One region of the Pseudoalteromonas sp. J2K-J031 genome, then DNA from elsewhere that is predicted to be linked to it. Evidence: predicted binding sites of a transcription regulator. Region 1 holds the regulator's gene; the other holds the start of a gene.

Region 1 (8,016 bases):
TAAGTCAAATTCCTCAAGTATCTGGCGCTCTTGTTTCTTTAAACCCACAAGATGGTGCGATTAAAGCGATTGTTGGAGGATATAGTTTTGAACAAAGTCAGTACAATCGTGCTGTTCAGGCTAAACGCCAAGTTGGCTCCAACATCAAACCTTTTATTTACTCTGCCGCTCTAGAGAATGGATTCACACTCGCAAGCATTGTGAATGATGCTCCAATCAATAAATGGGACGAAACAAATGGCACCGCATGGCGTCCTAAAAATGATCCCGAGGTTTATGTTGGGCCTATCCGCGTAAGACGTGCACTTGCCGAATCCAAAAACGTTATTTCTGTTCGTTTATTAAGAGCGGTCGGACTTAATAAAACCGCTGACTATTTACTTGGATTTGGCTTTAGCCCTGCAGATATCCAACGCAATGAATCTCTTGCTCTTGGCAGTATCTCCCTCTCTCCACTCGAGCTTGCAACAGGTATGGCGGCGTTTGCTAATGGAGGCCACTTAATTGAGCCTTTTTTTATTGAACGTATTAATGATGCCAATAATAACCTCCTAAAACAGACTCAACCTTTAGTTGCGTGTGCCGAATGCTCAAATGATGAGATAAAAGATAGTTTTCACTATGCACCGCGTGTAATAAGCGTACAAAACTCATTTTTGATTGCAGATGCGTTAAAAAGCGGGATTTGGGGTGGTGGTAGCTGGCAACATAAAACAGCGTGGCAAGGTACAGGTTGGCGCGCTCAAAAGCTAAAGCGTCATGATTTATCAGGTAAAACAGGTACTACCAATGACGCTGTTGATACATGGTTTACTGGTTTCAATCGTGACTTACTCACTACCACCTGGGTTGGTTTTGATAATCCAGGCATTCCGCTTGGTCGTACAAGCTACAATAGCAACCTGGATAAAAACCAGACTTTCGGTGGCGAGTCAGGTGCTAAAACAGCACTTCCTGCATGGCTCAGTTTCATGGAATATGCACTTGAAGGCATGCCACAATCAAATGTCTATCAACCTGATGGGTTAATTTCGGTAAGAATTGATTTTGCCTCAGGGCTATTAAGTGACAAAACTGACCACCGCAGCGGTTTTGAATTTTTCACCAAAGAGACTGTGCCAACCCAATACGCACAACCAAAAGCTGAAGCCATCTTTGAAGTCAATTCGCCGGAGTCTGAAGGTGAAGAACTGTTTTAATCATCGATATTGAAAAGGCACAAAAAAAGGCGCGATGCGCCTTTTTTTTATTTTTAGCTTTAATCAGTTACTTAGCAAGTGAAACACAAAGCCAATATAAATCCGAATGTACTCCAGCCGCTGTTACTTCTTTACCAGCGCCAGGGCCTTGGATCACCAGTGGATTATCTTGGTACCAACGGCTATTAATAACAAAAATATTATCACCCGGCTTTAAAGTCGCTAAAGAATCTTGCTTAGCAACACCTTGCAGCCCAACCCGAGCAGTCACTTTATCACCCGATAAAACGAGTTCAGCAACATAACGTAATACCTTATCTTCCAACGCTGCTTGTGCTGCAAGCTCACTCACATAAGTATCGAGCAAAGGTAGATTATCAACAAAAAATGCCCAATCACCTTCGCTCAATGCTTGAGGCATTAAAGGCGAAAGCGCAATATCATCAAGCTCCAAGGTTAAACCTAACTCTCTGGCTAAAATAAGTAATTTACGCTGTACATCCCGACCAGAAAGATCCTCTCTTGGATCGGGTTCACTATAACCCATTGCTTTTGCTTGCATCACTAGCTCAGAGAAAGGCACTTCACCAGTATAGTGACAACAAAGCCACGACAACGTACCAGAGAAAACACCACTTAGCCTTTGCACTTTATCGCCTGAATTTTGCAAATCATTTAAAGCAAAATTAATCGGTAATCCGGCACCAACAGAGGTATTGTAACGCCACTGCAAATTACGTAACTTTAAATTTTGTTGTAATTGCTCATACCAAGCAAGTGGAGCCGTTCCTGCATATTTATTAGCGCAAATAAGATGACAGTTATGCTCAACAAATTGAGGGTATAATTGACTAAACTGCTCACTTGCTGTGATATCAATTACTAACTTATGTTCATAATCAAGCTCAGCCAAATGGCTTAATAATTCAGTTTCATGATATGAAACTGAATTTTCCTGCCACGCAGCTTGCCAATTTTGTACATCAATACCGGTTGGATTGAATAGCATTTGCTCGCTTCGAATTAAACCAACCAATTCCACAGGCAACAATGTATTGAGACGACTTAACTGCTCTTTTAACTGTTCAAGAAACACGGTACCAACATTGCCCAAACCTGCAACAACCACAGCTAACTCTTGTGACACACTGACTAACTTATCATGCAAAATTGTCAGTCTATCGGTATCAAACTGCTGCTCACAAAGCAGAATACAATAATCATCATGGCTATAAGCAAAACGTAAATTAACATTATTTTCTGCCAAAATTGATTTTGCGGCCTGTGCCAACTGATGACCATCACCATGTTGGCAAACTAAAGCGATACCTGAAACGTTCGACTCGACTAAATTACAACGCCCAGCCAACAAGGCCAATACCTGACGCCCCAAAGCAGCTGGTACGAGTAAATATACTTCACCTTGTTCAACAAAATGATGCAAAGCGTGCTGCACTACTCGACTAAGCTCACCTACTTCACCTTCATGTAAATCAGCTACTTTTAATAAATCGTAATGATCTAAATTAGTGATAAAGCGCTTTTGTTTGGCAAAACCCTCTTTCACAATTTCAGTCGCTGCACTACTACTATCAAAACTGCTGCGCACAACGAGCTTAATGTCGGTATCTTTAAGCGGTGTTAATGTTTTGGCATGTAAAACCGGATTACCTAATCGAGCAAGTAAATTTGCCTGACCACGACAAATTTTGCCATAACGAATAGCCTGCTTTACTTTACGTGGATCAGTACTAAATACGCCTTGGGTATCAGTCCATATTGAAACACTGGCAGCAGAGATATAACGTGCAAATAACGTAGCGCTGTAATCACTGCCATTACGCCCTAACGTCACTGTATTACCTTGCTCGTCACTGGCTATAAAGCCTGTAACAACATTATATTTATCAAGATTAAACTGCTGGCAAGCACTTTCATTTTGTTGATGCAGTAAAACACCTTGCTCTAAAACCAGTAAATCTCTTGCATCAAAGCTTTGTGCGGCAACACTAAGTTGCTGTAAATATAAGCCAAGTAATCGTGCAGACCACAGCTCACCATGAGCTAAAAGATGCGCTTCTTCGAGATGCTTTTGAGTAATTTTTTTAGTAATCGAAATAAGCTCTGAATCTAATTGCTCTAATGCCACTTTTTTAAAAGTATCGGTTAATAAGTCATTAATTAAATCAAACTGATTTGCAGAGAGTAAGGCCAAAACATCATTTACGGCCTGTTGATCAGACTGCTGATAACTTTGCCACAATTTAACTAATGTATCGGTTGTTTTACCTGCCGCAGAAACAACAATCACGTCACCTAATGTGGCTTGTTGTAAAATTATATTGGCGACCGCATGATATCGCTGCGCGCTGCTTAAGCTAGAACCACCAAATTTATGAACTGAACGAATCATATTAAATTACCATAATGCAACGTGAGCGGGACTAAAACTAAATGCAGCAGAAGAGTCATTTTTCTCGTCTGATTGCACTGATTTTGAAACAGATACCGGGCTAATATCCGCCTCACCTGGGCGAGTTTCAGAAAAATTTCGTTCTAAATCAGCTAATAAATCTTCAACATCTTCAATACCAACGGAAATTCGAATTAATGTATCACCCACACCGGCTTCTAAACGTGCTTTTGGATCCATCCCTGCATGCGTCATAGTCGCAGGGTGGCAAATTAAACTTTCAACGCCACCTAAAGACTCAGCCAACGTGAAATGCTTAAAATTAGTTAAAAAGCGGGCGGCATCATTGATATCACCTTTGATATCAAAACTCACCATCCCACCAAAACCACGTTGTTGTTTTTTCGCTAACTCATGCTGCGGATGCGATTCAAGGCCCGGGTAATAAACACTTTTAATAAAAGGACTACGCTCTAAATATTGTGCAATTGCAAAAGCATTTTGCTCATGTTGTTTAATCCTAACATTTAATGTACGAATGCCACGCAAGGTTAAATAACTATCAAATGGCGCACCAGTAATACCAATGTTATTAGCCCACCAAGCAAGCTCATCACCTAACTCTTGCGTACGAACTATAACAGCGCCACCCACTACATCTGAGTGACCATTAATATATTTAGTGGTTGAATGCACAACAACATCAACCCCGAACTCAATTGGATTTTGCAAAGCTGGTGATAAAAAGGTGTTATCTGCAGCCACTAATGCGCCGCATTTTTGCGCCGTAGCGACAACTTTAGCAATATCAGTCAAACGCAATAACGGGTTGCTCGGTGTTTCAATCCAAATTAATTTTGGTTTGATTTGCTCAATTTCTACAAAACTTTGCTCAAGTGTAAAATTAACTACCTTTAATTTTAATAAACCACGTCTTTCTAAGCTGGTAAATAAACGATAACTACCACCATAACAATCATGCGGGATCACGAGTGTATCTTGACTTGATAACAATTGAGTGACCAAATGAACTGCGGCCATACCCGTTGCTGTAACAATGCCTTTAACGCCACCTTCAAGCTCTGCTAATGTTTCAGCTAAAATATCACGCGTAGGGTTACCACTGCGGCCATAGTCATATGCACGTTTAGTATTGAAATCAGCAAACGAATAAGTCGTTGATAAATAAAGAGGTGGTACAACAGCACCATGATGTTTATCCGCTTCAATTCCTTTACGGACTGCGATAGTCGTTTTTTTGGTATCGTTCATTTTAAAACCCACAAACAGTTAGATGTTTAGACGTCTAAAAGGTTAGATTATCATCAAGGAGAAGTCAAAACATTTATACGTCTAAATAGCTAAATAAATGGTATTTGACTATATATTTTAAACCGATAAAATTTCGCCACGACAAAGCCAATAACTTTAGATTATAAATAATATCTTTTTGAATTTATAATCATTACAACATTGGCAAACAAGGCACGCAGTTCAATTAAGGCAACCAATATTTATGGCAACAAAATGGAATGGTGAATACATTCACCCATATGCAGAGCACGGTAAAAAATCTGAGCAAGTAAAAAAAATTACCGTTTCTATCCCACTAAATGTGCTTAAAGTGTTAACTGATGAGCGTACGCGCCGCCAAGTTAATAACTTACGCCACGCCACCAATAGTGAATTGTTATGTGAAGCTTTTCTTCATGCTTTTACTGGTCAACCGCTACCTAATGATGAAGATTTACGTAAAGATAACCCTGAACATGTGCCAGCCGAAGTCCGCGACATTATGCTTAGAATGGGATTAGAACTCCCCGTTTTAGAAGACGAATAAAAAAAGCCTCAACTAAGTTGAGGCTTTTTTAACGTATTAATTATTCCATGTAATTATCTGGTAAAGGAATTCTAGCAACTCCTGATGCTACCGCAGCTTTGGCCACTGCCAATGCCACTCGAGGCAATAAACGCGGATCCATTGGTTTTGGAATAATATAGTGCTTACCAAATTCCAATCCATCGACACCAGCAGCTTGCAACACCTCAACAGGAACAGGCTCCTTCGCTATCTGGCGAATTGCATTTACCGCAGCAATTTTCATTTCATCATTAATTGTTTTTGCTCGCACATCAAGCGCACCACGGAAAATAAACGGAAAACACAACACGTTATTCACTTGGTTTGGATAATCAGAACGGCCTGTTGCCATGATTAAATCTGAACGCGCTGCATTTGCTTCATCGGGATGAATCTCAGGATCTGGATTCGAACATGCAAAAACAACAGGCTTATCAGCCATTAACTTTAAGTCATCCGCTGTAATTAAATTAGGGCCTGACACACCAACAAACACATCGGCATCAGTGATCACATCTTGCAAAGTGCGCTTATCAGTATTATTTGCAAACAGCTCTTTATATTCGTTTAAATCATCACGACGCGTATGAATGACGCCTTTGCGATCTAGCATATAAATATGCTCACGCTGAGCACCACACTTAATCAAAAGCTCCATACAGGCTATCGCGGCCGCACCTGCGCCCAAACACACGATTTGCGCATCATGCAAGTTTTTACCTTGTACTTCTAACGCATTAAGCATACCTGCTGCAGTTACAATCGCAGTGCCATGCTGGTCATCATGAAATACTGGAATATCACAACGCTCAATTAAGGCTTTTTCGATTTCAAAACACTCAGGTGCTTTAATATCTTCAAGATTGATGCCACCAAAAGTGTCAGCAATATTTTCAACCGTATTAATGAAGTCTTCTGTAGTGCGGTGCTTTACTTCAATATCAATAGAATCAATGCCCGCAAAGCGCTTAAACAATAACGCTTTACCTTCCATCACAGGTTTAGATGCGAGTGGGCCTAAATTTCCTAATCCCAAAATTGCCGTACCATTTGAAATAACAGCAACTAAATTACCTTTAGCGGTATATTTATAAGCATCAGCTGGATTTGCTGCAATTTCTCGAACAGGCTCAGCAACTCCTGGGCTATATGCTAGCGCAAGATCTTTGGCTGTTTCAGCGGGTTTTGATAATTCAATACTGATTTTACCTGGAACGGGTTCGGCATGATATTTTAAAGCTTGTTCTCTAAAGTCTGACATGAGGCGATATTTTCCTGCAAGAAGTTAAGTGTGAGAGTGAGATAAAATTCGCTACTGAGTTTAACGATACCTGTATTAAGCAGAATTTCAAGTAAAATACTGTCAAACATCAAAAAACGATCATTTGCCTATATTCTACCTTTTTTTAGTGATTTTACTCTCTCTTTCGCAGAAATTACCTATCAACATAACTTATTTATGCATATAAATAAGCAAAATTATGAATATAAAATCATCGAACACAGTTGTAAAAAGCATAAGGAATTAGCTTTTTATAACTGAATACAACCAATAAAAAATTAAGTAAGCACTCAAACAAACTACGTCTAACTGCGTAATAATTACCTTTAAAAAACCACATTAAGCCTCAAGATAAAAACAGATGTGACCAGTTTAAATTTCAGTGTCAATGCTAGCGTTGCATTAATAACGCGCAGCAACAACGCTCGAAATTAACTCGGCTAAGTGAATAAATTTGCAATTTGAGCCACACTACGTTTTGTATAACTTTGATTGACTTTGTGCCAGATCAAAGCGGAGATTTGTAGCAAGATTATAATTTTATGCCTAACTAACTTCCTCGAAGGCATTCGTCGTGCAAAATACCATTGATTGGGATGACTCGCTCATCAAGAAATATAACGTCTCAGGGCCAAGATATACCTCTTATCCTACAGCTCTATCATTTAATGATGGCTTTACCAAAAAAGAGATGCTTCATGCACTGACGGATACAAACAATAAAAAACTCTCACTTTATATCCATATTCCGTTTTGCCATCAGCTTTGCTACTACTGTGGCTGTAATAAAATAGTGACACGCCATCAACATAAAGCCGATTTATACCTCGATTATCTAGAACAAGAAATAGCAGCTCAAGCACCATTTTTCCAACACTATGAAGTGGAACAACTGCATTTGGGTGGGGGCACTCCAACTTTTCTTGATGAACCGCAAATGAGCCGTTTGATTAAGATGCTGAATCAATATTTTAATTTTAAACCTGACGCACAAAAAGGGATTGAAATAGATCCTCGCTCACTTGCTGATAACATGCTAACTGCTCTTTATAGCTTAGGATTCAATCGTGTCTCATTTGGGATCCAAGATTTTAATGATGAAGTGCAAAAAGCGGTAAATCGTGAACAATGTGCCGAAAATGTCGCGAATTTAGTGCTTGAAGCGCGAAAACTTGGCTTTAAGTCTGTTAATACCGATATGATTTATGGTTTACCATTACAGACACCTGAAAGTTTTGCTGCAACAATAGATCAGCTTATT
Region 2 (8,016 bases), 340 kb from region 1:
CATTCTATATAATATACAGCAGAATATGCTGGTTAATTTTGGCTAAATACCGTAAATTAGCGAGCACAAACAGGGGTTAAACCGCATAAAATACTGCCATGAGCCAAACTAAACCAAATCGCCAACTCGATAGAATTGATTTAGCAATTCTAGATGCTTTGCAACAAAACGGTAGATTATCGAATGTTAATTTAGCCAAAGAAGTCAATTTGAGCCCAAGTCCTTGTCTTGACAGGGTAAAGCGCCTTGAGAAAGATGGCTTCATTGATGGTTATCGCGCCATGCTAAATGCTGAAAAACTCAACCAAGGCTTAATGGCGCATGTTCAGATTACTTTAGAAAAATCAACCACAACAGTGTTTAAGCATTTTAAACAGCATGTTTTGTCTATTCCACAAGTTGCGGAGTGCGATATGGTGGCGGGTGGATTTGATTACTTGCTTAAAATTCGAGTGTCAGATATGAGTGAATACCGCGAAGTGCTTGGTAAGCTGGTGGACATTCCAGGTGTGGCAACAAATTACACGTATATGATTATTGAAAATGTTAAAAAAGACAGTGGTCTAATAATTTAATCCCCATTATTTAAAACAAAAAAGCACCTGAGGGTGCTTTTTTTGTTAATTCAGTATCAGGGTGGTGATTTATAAATCAAAGCTGAAATCGATGTTTTTGGATTAAATCATTTCCTTAGGCCCAACCATCGTAGCGTTTACGGCGTGATAATACTAACGTGATGATGATCCCAAATAATAAACCAGTAAAGCCAATAGCTGCGCCGTACATGAGCAGTTCTTGTTTCTCTTTTTCCGTATTATTAGCAACAATAGCTGTTTGTTGTGTACTTTGTTGCTTGGCAATTGAAAGCTTTTTAATCAATTGGGCAATTTCATCATTCAACATTGAATTTTGTTGTTGTAACTCGGGTAATTGTTCGCTTTGAAGTTGTAAATTATTTTCTAGTTCAGCGACTTTATCTTTCAATAATTGATTTTCAATGGTTAAACCACTTTTTTTAGTCACAAAACGTTGATCAACCCAACCAGTTCGGCCTTTATCATCTTTTACTTGGGTGTAGCCATCTTGCTCGGTGATCAATTCAAGTGGGCTACCTGCATTGATAGAGCCGATAATTCTAAAGTTTTTACCTGCACCCGCATGCATATAGATGTACAAATCATCGATGATATAGCCAGTTTGGATAGTATCGTTATTGGGAGTTGGTTGTTCAGTCGTTTCTGCACTGATACTCATTGTGGTGATGAGCAGCCCTGCGGTGAGTAAAAATTGTTTAAACATCCCCAAACCTTTGATTATTAATTATGATTATTTGCCGACAAATAGTATGAATTTACTCAAGTAATAGCAAGCATCTCAATCAAAGAGCTTCCTTTATAGGTAAAATAAGTAAAAAATTTGCATTGAATGGGGGGGATGGTTTATTTTGGACGCTCAATTAATTACCTTAAAAGCTATCTAACCTCTATGGATACAGAGATAGAACTGAAATTCCTTGTTTCAGATACCGTTATCGCCCACATTCCGGGACTTATTACTCAGTTTGGTAAGAGAATAACAAATTTCCCCGCACGTAATTTACTTAATGCGTATTTTGATACTCCAAACCGTGAGTTACGCGCGCTTGATATAGGATTGCGTACTCGCTGTTGTGATGGTGAATGTGAGCAAACGATAAAATTAGCCGGTGAAGTAGTCGGTGGCTTACATCAACGTCCTGAATACAATGTTGCTCTTAGCGGAAACCGCCCAGATCTTGAGGCTTTTCCTGCTAATATTTGGCCTCATGGCATGCAAATAAGTGCGATTAATCAAAGTCTCTATCCTATTTTTAGTACTAACTTTATTCGCCGCACTTGGTTAGTTGAAACTGAAAATGGCTCAGAGATTGAGGTTGTAGTAGATAAAGGGCAAGTGAGTGCAAGTAGCCAGTATGTCGGGATCTGTGAAGTTGAGATGGAGCTTAAAAAAGGCCATCGCAGTGATATTTTTGCCCTAGCTAAACAGTTAATTGCTTGCTCTGAAGTGCGATTAGGTTTGTATAGCAAAGCGGCGCGTGGGTATATGTTGGCTGATCATAAGCCATTAAAAGCCGATAATTACATCAATTACGTTCCTTTATCTGATGAAATGACGCAAGAGCAAGCCTTAATCGCTTGTTTAAATTATGGTATTCGTTTTGTGCAAAAGCATGAGCAATGTTATTTCGAAGACGCAAAATTTAAAACGCTTAAGTTAATGATGGATGGCGTAGCGCTTATCCGCCATACCTTGTGTTTATTCGAAGCGATAGTCGATAAGTCGACTACAGAGCATTTACGCCAAGAGTTAAAATGGCTCGCGCAGACTTTTTCGTGGGTAGAAGGTGCGATACAAATAAAGACTTTTACCTCTAAAAAGCATGCGTATTATAAAAAAATAAGCAAAGCGCCAAGCTTAAGCGCTGTGATTGACGAGATTCGTGAAAATCGCCCTCGTATTCGCTCAATTAAAGCCATATTTCAATCACCTCGATACAATAATTTAATTTTATCCTTAACTACTTTTTTAGTTGATAAATCATGGCGTAATACATGGTCAGCACACAGTGTGCAAGCAGCAGAATTAAAAGTTGTCGATATTGCCGCTGATTTATTTGAAAAAGATTGGCGAGAAATGCAAACCTTGATGCCCCTTGAGCATACTCTCAGTGCTGAGGACTATTTAGCACACAAACAAGCGTTGCAACGAAATTTGCTCAGTGGCGCGTGTTTAGGCTCGCTTTTTTCATCACCTAAACGTGACGAATATCGTAGCCCTTGGTTCGATATCATTGAAGGGATTGATGAATTGAGTACTTTAAATTATTTACAGCGCTTGTCTGAACAGCAATCTGATGAGGAATTAGCCAATATTAAAATTTGGTTAACACAAAAAACAGATAATTTAGTTGCTGCGATGGAGCAGAGTCGTCAAGTGACTTTGAAGCAAATACCGTATTGGCGCTAACTAAAGTGCTTAAAGTAATCGGAGCGTTTTACATCACTGTAATGTGCTCTGTTGCTTTAGCTGAACAGACTGACTGGAAGTGGGTGAGTAGTAAGCAAGGGGTTGATTTATTTCAACAAGAAACTGAATCAGGCTTAGTAAAGATTAAAGCGCATATGGTCTCTACAGGGACTCCTTCTGCGTTTGTTGCGTTGTTACATGATACCGAAAATGCACCTCTTTGGATTGATCGAGTGGTAAAAGTAGAAGTGCTTGCTCAACCAAGTGAGCGCGAGTTTATTGTTTATACTCAATTCTCGGCGCCTTGGCCGCTCAAAAATAGAGATATGCTGACTTATTCTAATTATTATACGCAAGCTGATGGCAGCTTTGCTTTTGATATTACAGATCAGCATCAATTACTTAAAGGGTATCAAAATCAGCGCATGTCGGATCAGACAGTCCGTATTAAAGATGTACGCGCTCATTGGCAGGTTAAAGCTTTGTCGGACAATACTATTGAGATTGAATATCACGCATTTGCTGATCCCAATGGCATCGCCCCTAGCTGGCTGGTGAATAAAATGGTTTTAAAAAGTGCGCAGAAAACGTTTGTTAATATACGGTCTCGGTTGCAATAAAAAAGGCGCTAGGCGCCTTTTTTATTATTTAACTAAGTTAATATTAGTTAATTACAGACCAGCTGCTGCACGAAGTGCTTCGGCTTTATCTGTTTTTTCCCACGGGAATTCTTCACGACCAAAGTGTCCGTATGCTGCAGTTGGCAAGTAGATTGGGCGTTCTAAATCAAGCATTTGAATTAAACCGTATGGGCGTAAGTCAAAATGCGCACGGATTAGTTCAATTAAACGTGACTCATCAAGTTTGCTTGTGCCAAATGTTTCAACGCTGATAGAAGTTGGCTCAGCCACACCAATCGCATAAGACACTTGTAATTCACATTTGTCAGCAAGACCCGCGGCAACAATGTTTTTAGCTACATAACGTGCTGCATATGCTGCTGAACGGTCAACTTTTGATGGATCTTTACCAGAGAAAGCCCCACCGCCGTGACGTGCCATACCACCGTATGTATCTACGATGATTTTACGGCCAGTTAAACCACAGTCACCCATAGGACCACCAATTACAAAGCGACCTGTAGGGTTAATAAAAAACTTAGTTGCTTTACTGATTAATTCAGCAGGTAGTACCGGCTTAATAATCGTTTCCATCACAGCTTCAACTAAATCAGCTTGAGCAATCGAATCACAGTGCTGCGTTGATAATACAACTGCATCAATTGCAACTGGTTTGCCATTTTCATAAGCAAAAGTAACTTGTGATTTAGCGTCAGGGCGTAACCACGGTAATGTACCGTCTTTACGAACTTGCGCTTGACGTTGAACTAAGCGATGAGAATATGTAATAGGAGCAGGCATTAATACTTCGGTTTCATTACATGCATAACCAAACATTAAACCTTGATCGCCAGCGCCTTGTTCTTCAGGGCTCTTACGATCAACACCTTGGTTAATATCAGGAGATTGCTTGCCGATAGTATTTAAAATAGCACAAGAGTCGGCATCAAAACCCATATCAGAATGCGTGTAACCAATTTCACGTACTGTTTTACGTGTTAACTCTTCGATATCAACCCAAGCACTAGTAGTGATTTCGCCACCTACCATCACCATACCTGTTTTTACGTATGTTTCGCAGGCTACGCGTGCTTTAGGGTCTTGTTCTAAGATTGCATCTAGAACCGCATCAGAAATCTGGTCCGCGATTTTATCCGGATGACCTTCAGATACAGATTCAGAAGTAAATAAATGTCTTGCCATTTTATTAATACTCACAAAAATCGCGCCCACGTAGGTGGTAAATTGCGCTTAAAAAATCAAGGGGCGTATTTTATATGAAAGTGACTTTTTTTCATAGTTGTTTTACGCCTAGATGGCCAAATTAAAATATTCAGACCATATTGTTATTAGAAAGTAACAAACAAGCCTTATTATTGCTGGTTTTTTCATTGCTCCCACTGGTTTAATAAGTAAGAATAGCTTCATACCCAAACTAATTGGGACTTACAACCAGCGCAAACACACTTAAAGGTAGGAGAATTCATGCCGTCTCGCAAAGAACTTGCTAACGCAATTCGTGTCTTATCAATGGACGCAGTACAAAAGGCCAACTCAGGCCACCCTGGAGCCCCGATGGGCATGGCTGATATCGCAGAAGTACTATGGCGCGATTATCTAAAGCACAGCCCAACAAATCCAGAGTGGGTAGATAGAGATCGATTTATTCTCTCTAACGGCCACGGTTCAATGCTAATTTATTCTCTTTTACATTTAAGTGGTTATGAGCTTTCAATTGACGATTTAAAAAATTTCCGTCAAATGCATTCTAAAACCCCTGGTCATCCAGAATATGGTTATGCCCCAGGTATCGAGACCACTACGGGCCCGCTTGGCCAAGGGATCACAAATGCAGTGGGTATGGCGATTGCTGAAAAAGCATTAGCGTCACAATTTAATCGTGAAGGCCATGATATTGTTGATCATTACACATATACCTTTTTAGGTGATGGTTGTTTAATGGAAGGTATTTCTCATGAAGCTTGTTCATTAGCCGGTACATTAGGCTTAGGTAAGCTGGTTGCATTTTGGGATGACAACGGTATTTCTATTGATGGTGAAGTTGAAGGCTGGTTTACTGACGATACGCCTGCGCGCTTTGAAGCATATGGCTGGCATGTGGTGCGTAATGTTGATGGTCATAATAGCGAAGCGGTGCGTGCAGCTATTGATGAAGCCCGTGCGCAAACAACAAAACCAACACTTATTTGCTGTAAAACCATTATCGGTTTTGGTTCACCGAATAAATCGGGTAGCCATGATTGCCACGGTGCGCCACTAGGCGATGCAGAAATTGCTGCGGCTCGTGAATTCTTAGGCTGGGAGCATGGCCCATTTGATATTCCTGCTGATATTTATGATGCATGGGATAACAAAGTGAAAGGCGCTGACAGTGAAGCTAGCTGGAATTCAAAATTTGCCGCTTATAAAGCTGCATATCCAGAATTAGCTGCTGAATTTGTTCGTCGTAATAACAGCGAATTACCAGCAGATTGGGCTGAGAAATCAAAAGCCTATATTGAGCAGTTACAAGCCAATCCAGCCAATATAGCCTCACGTAAAGCGTCACAAAATGCTTTAGAAGCCTTTGGGCCGTTACTGCCTGAGTTTATGGGTGGTTCGGCGGACTTAGCGGGTTCAAATTTAACGATTTGGTCTGGTTCTAAAGGTCTCACAGCTGATGATGCATCAGGAAATTACGTATTTTACGGTGTGCGTGAATTTGGTATGTCGGCCATTATGAACGGCATCACCTTACATAAAGGATTTATTCCTTATGGCGCAACTTTCCTTATGTTTATGGAATACGCACGTAACGCTGTGCGTATGGCTGCGTTAATGAAGCAACCTGCTATTTTTGTTTATACCCATGACTCGATTGGTTTAGGTGAAGATGGTCCAACCCATCAACCTGTAGAGCAAATTGCGAGCATGCGTTTAACACCAAATTTAGACAACTGGCGTCCATGTGACCAAGTTGAATCTGCGGTTGCTTGGAAAGCGGCTATTGAACGTAAGGATGGCCCAACAACACTTATTTTCTCGCGTCAAAATTTAGCGCAACAAACACGCTCAGCTGAGCAATTAGCTAATGTAGCTAAAGGTGGCTATGTATTGTCATGTGATGGTAATCCAGAAATTATCTTAATTGCGACGGGTTCTGAAGTGCAACTGGCACAAGATTCGGCAGCAGCACTGCGTGCGCAAGGTAAAAAAGTACGCGTAGTTTCAATGCCATCAACCGATGTATTTGAAGCGCAAGATGCTGCATACAAAGAATCTGTATTGCCTAAAGCGGTTAGTCGCCGTGTCGCGATTGAAGCAGGTATTGCTGATTACTGGTACAAATATGTTGGCTTAAACGGCGCTGTCATTGGTATGACAACGTTTGGTGAGTCTGCACCTGCCGGTGAATTATTCAAGCATTTTGGCTTTACGGTTGAAAACATAGTTGAAAAATCAATCGCACTTTTTTAATCTAACTTAAAAAGTGATAGCTTAATAGCCTACAAAGCCAGCCGAGTTGCTGGCTTTTTTATAACAAAAAATAAGCTATGAAATTGCGAAATAAGCATCGATTTTAGGTGTGTTTAAATTCAAAAGTTTATTTTAGATAAACCAAGAATCCTTAATTTATATTGCCTTAGTTTTTCTAATCTGAAAATTAATTATTTTCGCTATCGAAGATGGCGCGGGTCGTTTACAATAGCGCCATTAATTAATTGTAAATCTAAAGTTGTCGTTTATTGTTAGGGTGTTGACTAGCACTTGGACAATGATTTTGCTGCTTTAGCTACTTTTATCATGCGGAACCCTTTTTTAGATGGCAATTAGACTTGCAATAAATGGTTTTGGTCGCATCGGTCGTAATATCGTACGCGCTATTTACGAGTCCGAACAACACGATCGCTTTAAAGTCGTCGCAATTAATGAACTTGCCGAGCCGCAAGGAATTGCCCACCTGTTAAAATACGACACCTCTCACGGTCGTTTTAAATTTCCTGTTCAGCTAGATGGCGATTCTTTAAATGTTGCTGGCGATAGCATTGCTTTATTTGCCCTTGAATCACCAGCTGATTTACCTTGGGCTGAGCTTGATGTGGATGTGGTTTTAGAATGTACCGGTGTTTATCATTCCCGAGAGCACGCACAAATTCATTTAGCTGCAGGTGCCAAAAAAGTACTCTTTTCTCAACCTGCCGATGCCGATATGGATGCCACAATTGTTTATGGCATTAACGATGATGAGCTACAAGCTTCGCACACGATTGTATCGAATGGTTCATGTACTACAAATTGTATCGTGCCAGTCATTAAAGTAATTGATGATGCTTTTGGCATTGAGTCTGGTGCTATTACTACTATTCACGCTTCAATGCATGACCAGCAA

What was found. Region 1 encodes MetJ, which represses methionine synthesis genes. Its sites were predicted from a motif close to TAGACGTCTAGACGTCTA; they were not measured.
Region 2: a site for MetJ is predicted at 4,931-4,948, ahead of metK (methionine adenosyltransferase). Genes of this name have one in related genera too.

The regions. Positions count from the first base shown of each region.
Region 1 is NZ_CM200279.1:394,961-402,976, reverse strand. It holds gene AC3KZC_RS01880 (penicillin-binding protein 1A) at 1-1,199, shown strand, start outside; gene metL (bifunctional aspartate kinase/homoserine dehydrogenase II) at 1,267-3,612, opposite strand; gene metB (cystathionine gamma-synthase) at 3,619-4,884, opposite strand; gene metJ (met regulon transcriptional regulator MetJ) at 5,129-5,452, shown strand; gene AC3KZC_RS01860 (malic enzyme-like NAD(P)-binding protein) at 5,493-6,734, opposite strand; gene hemN (oxygen-independent coproporphyrinogen III oxidase) at 7,330-8,016, shown strand, end outside.
Region 2 is NZ_CM200279.1:733,922-741,937, forward strand. It holds gene AC3KZC_RS03355 (Lrp/AsnC ligand binding domain-containing protein) at 99-575, shown strand; gene AC3KZC_RS03360 (TIGR04211 family SH3 domain-containing protein) at 691-1,299, opposite strand; gene AC3KZC_RS03365 (CYTH and CHAD domain-containing protein) at 1,486-3,006, shown strand; gene AC3KZC_RS03370 (START domain-containing protein) at 3,012-3,626, shown strand; gene metK (methionine adenosyltransferase) at 3,678-4,829, opposite strand; gene tkt (transketolase) at 5,112-7,103, shown strand; gene epd (erythrose-4-phosphate dehydrogenase) at 7,450-8,016, shown strand, end outside.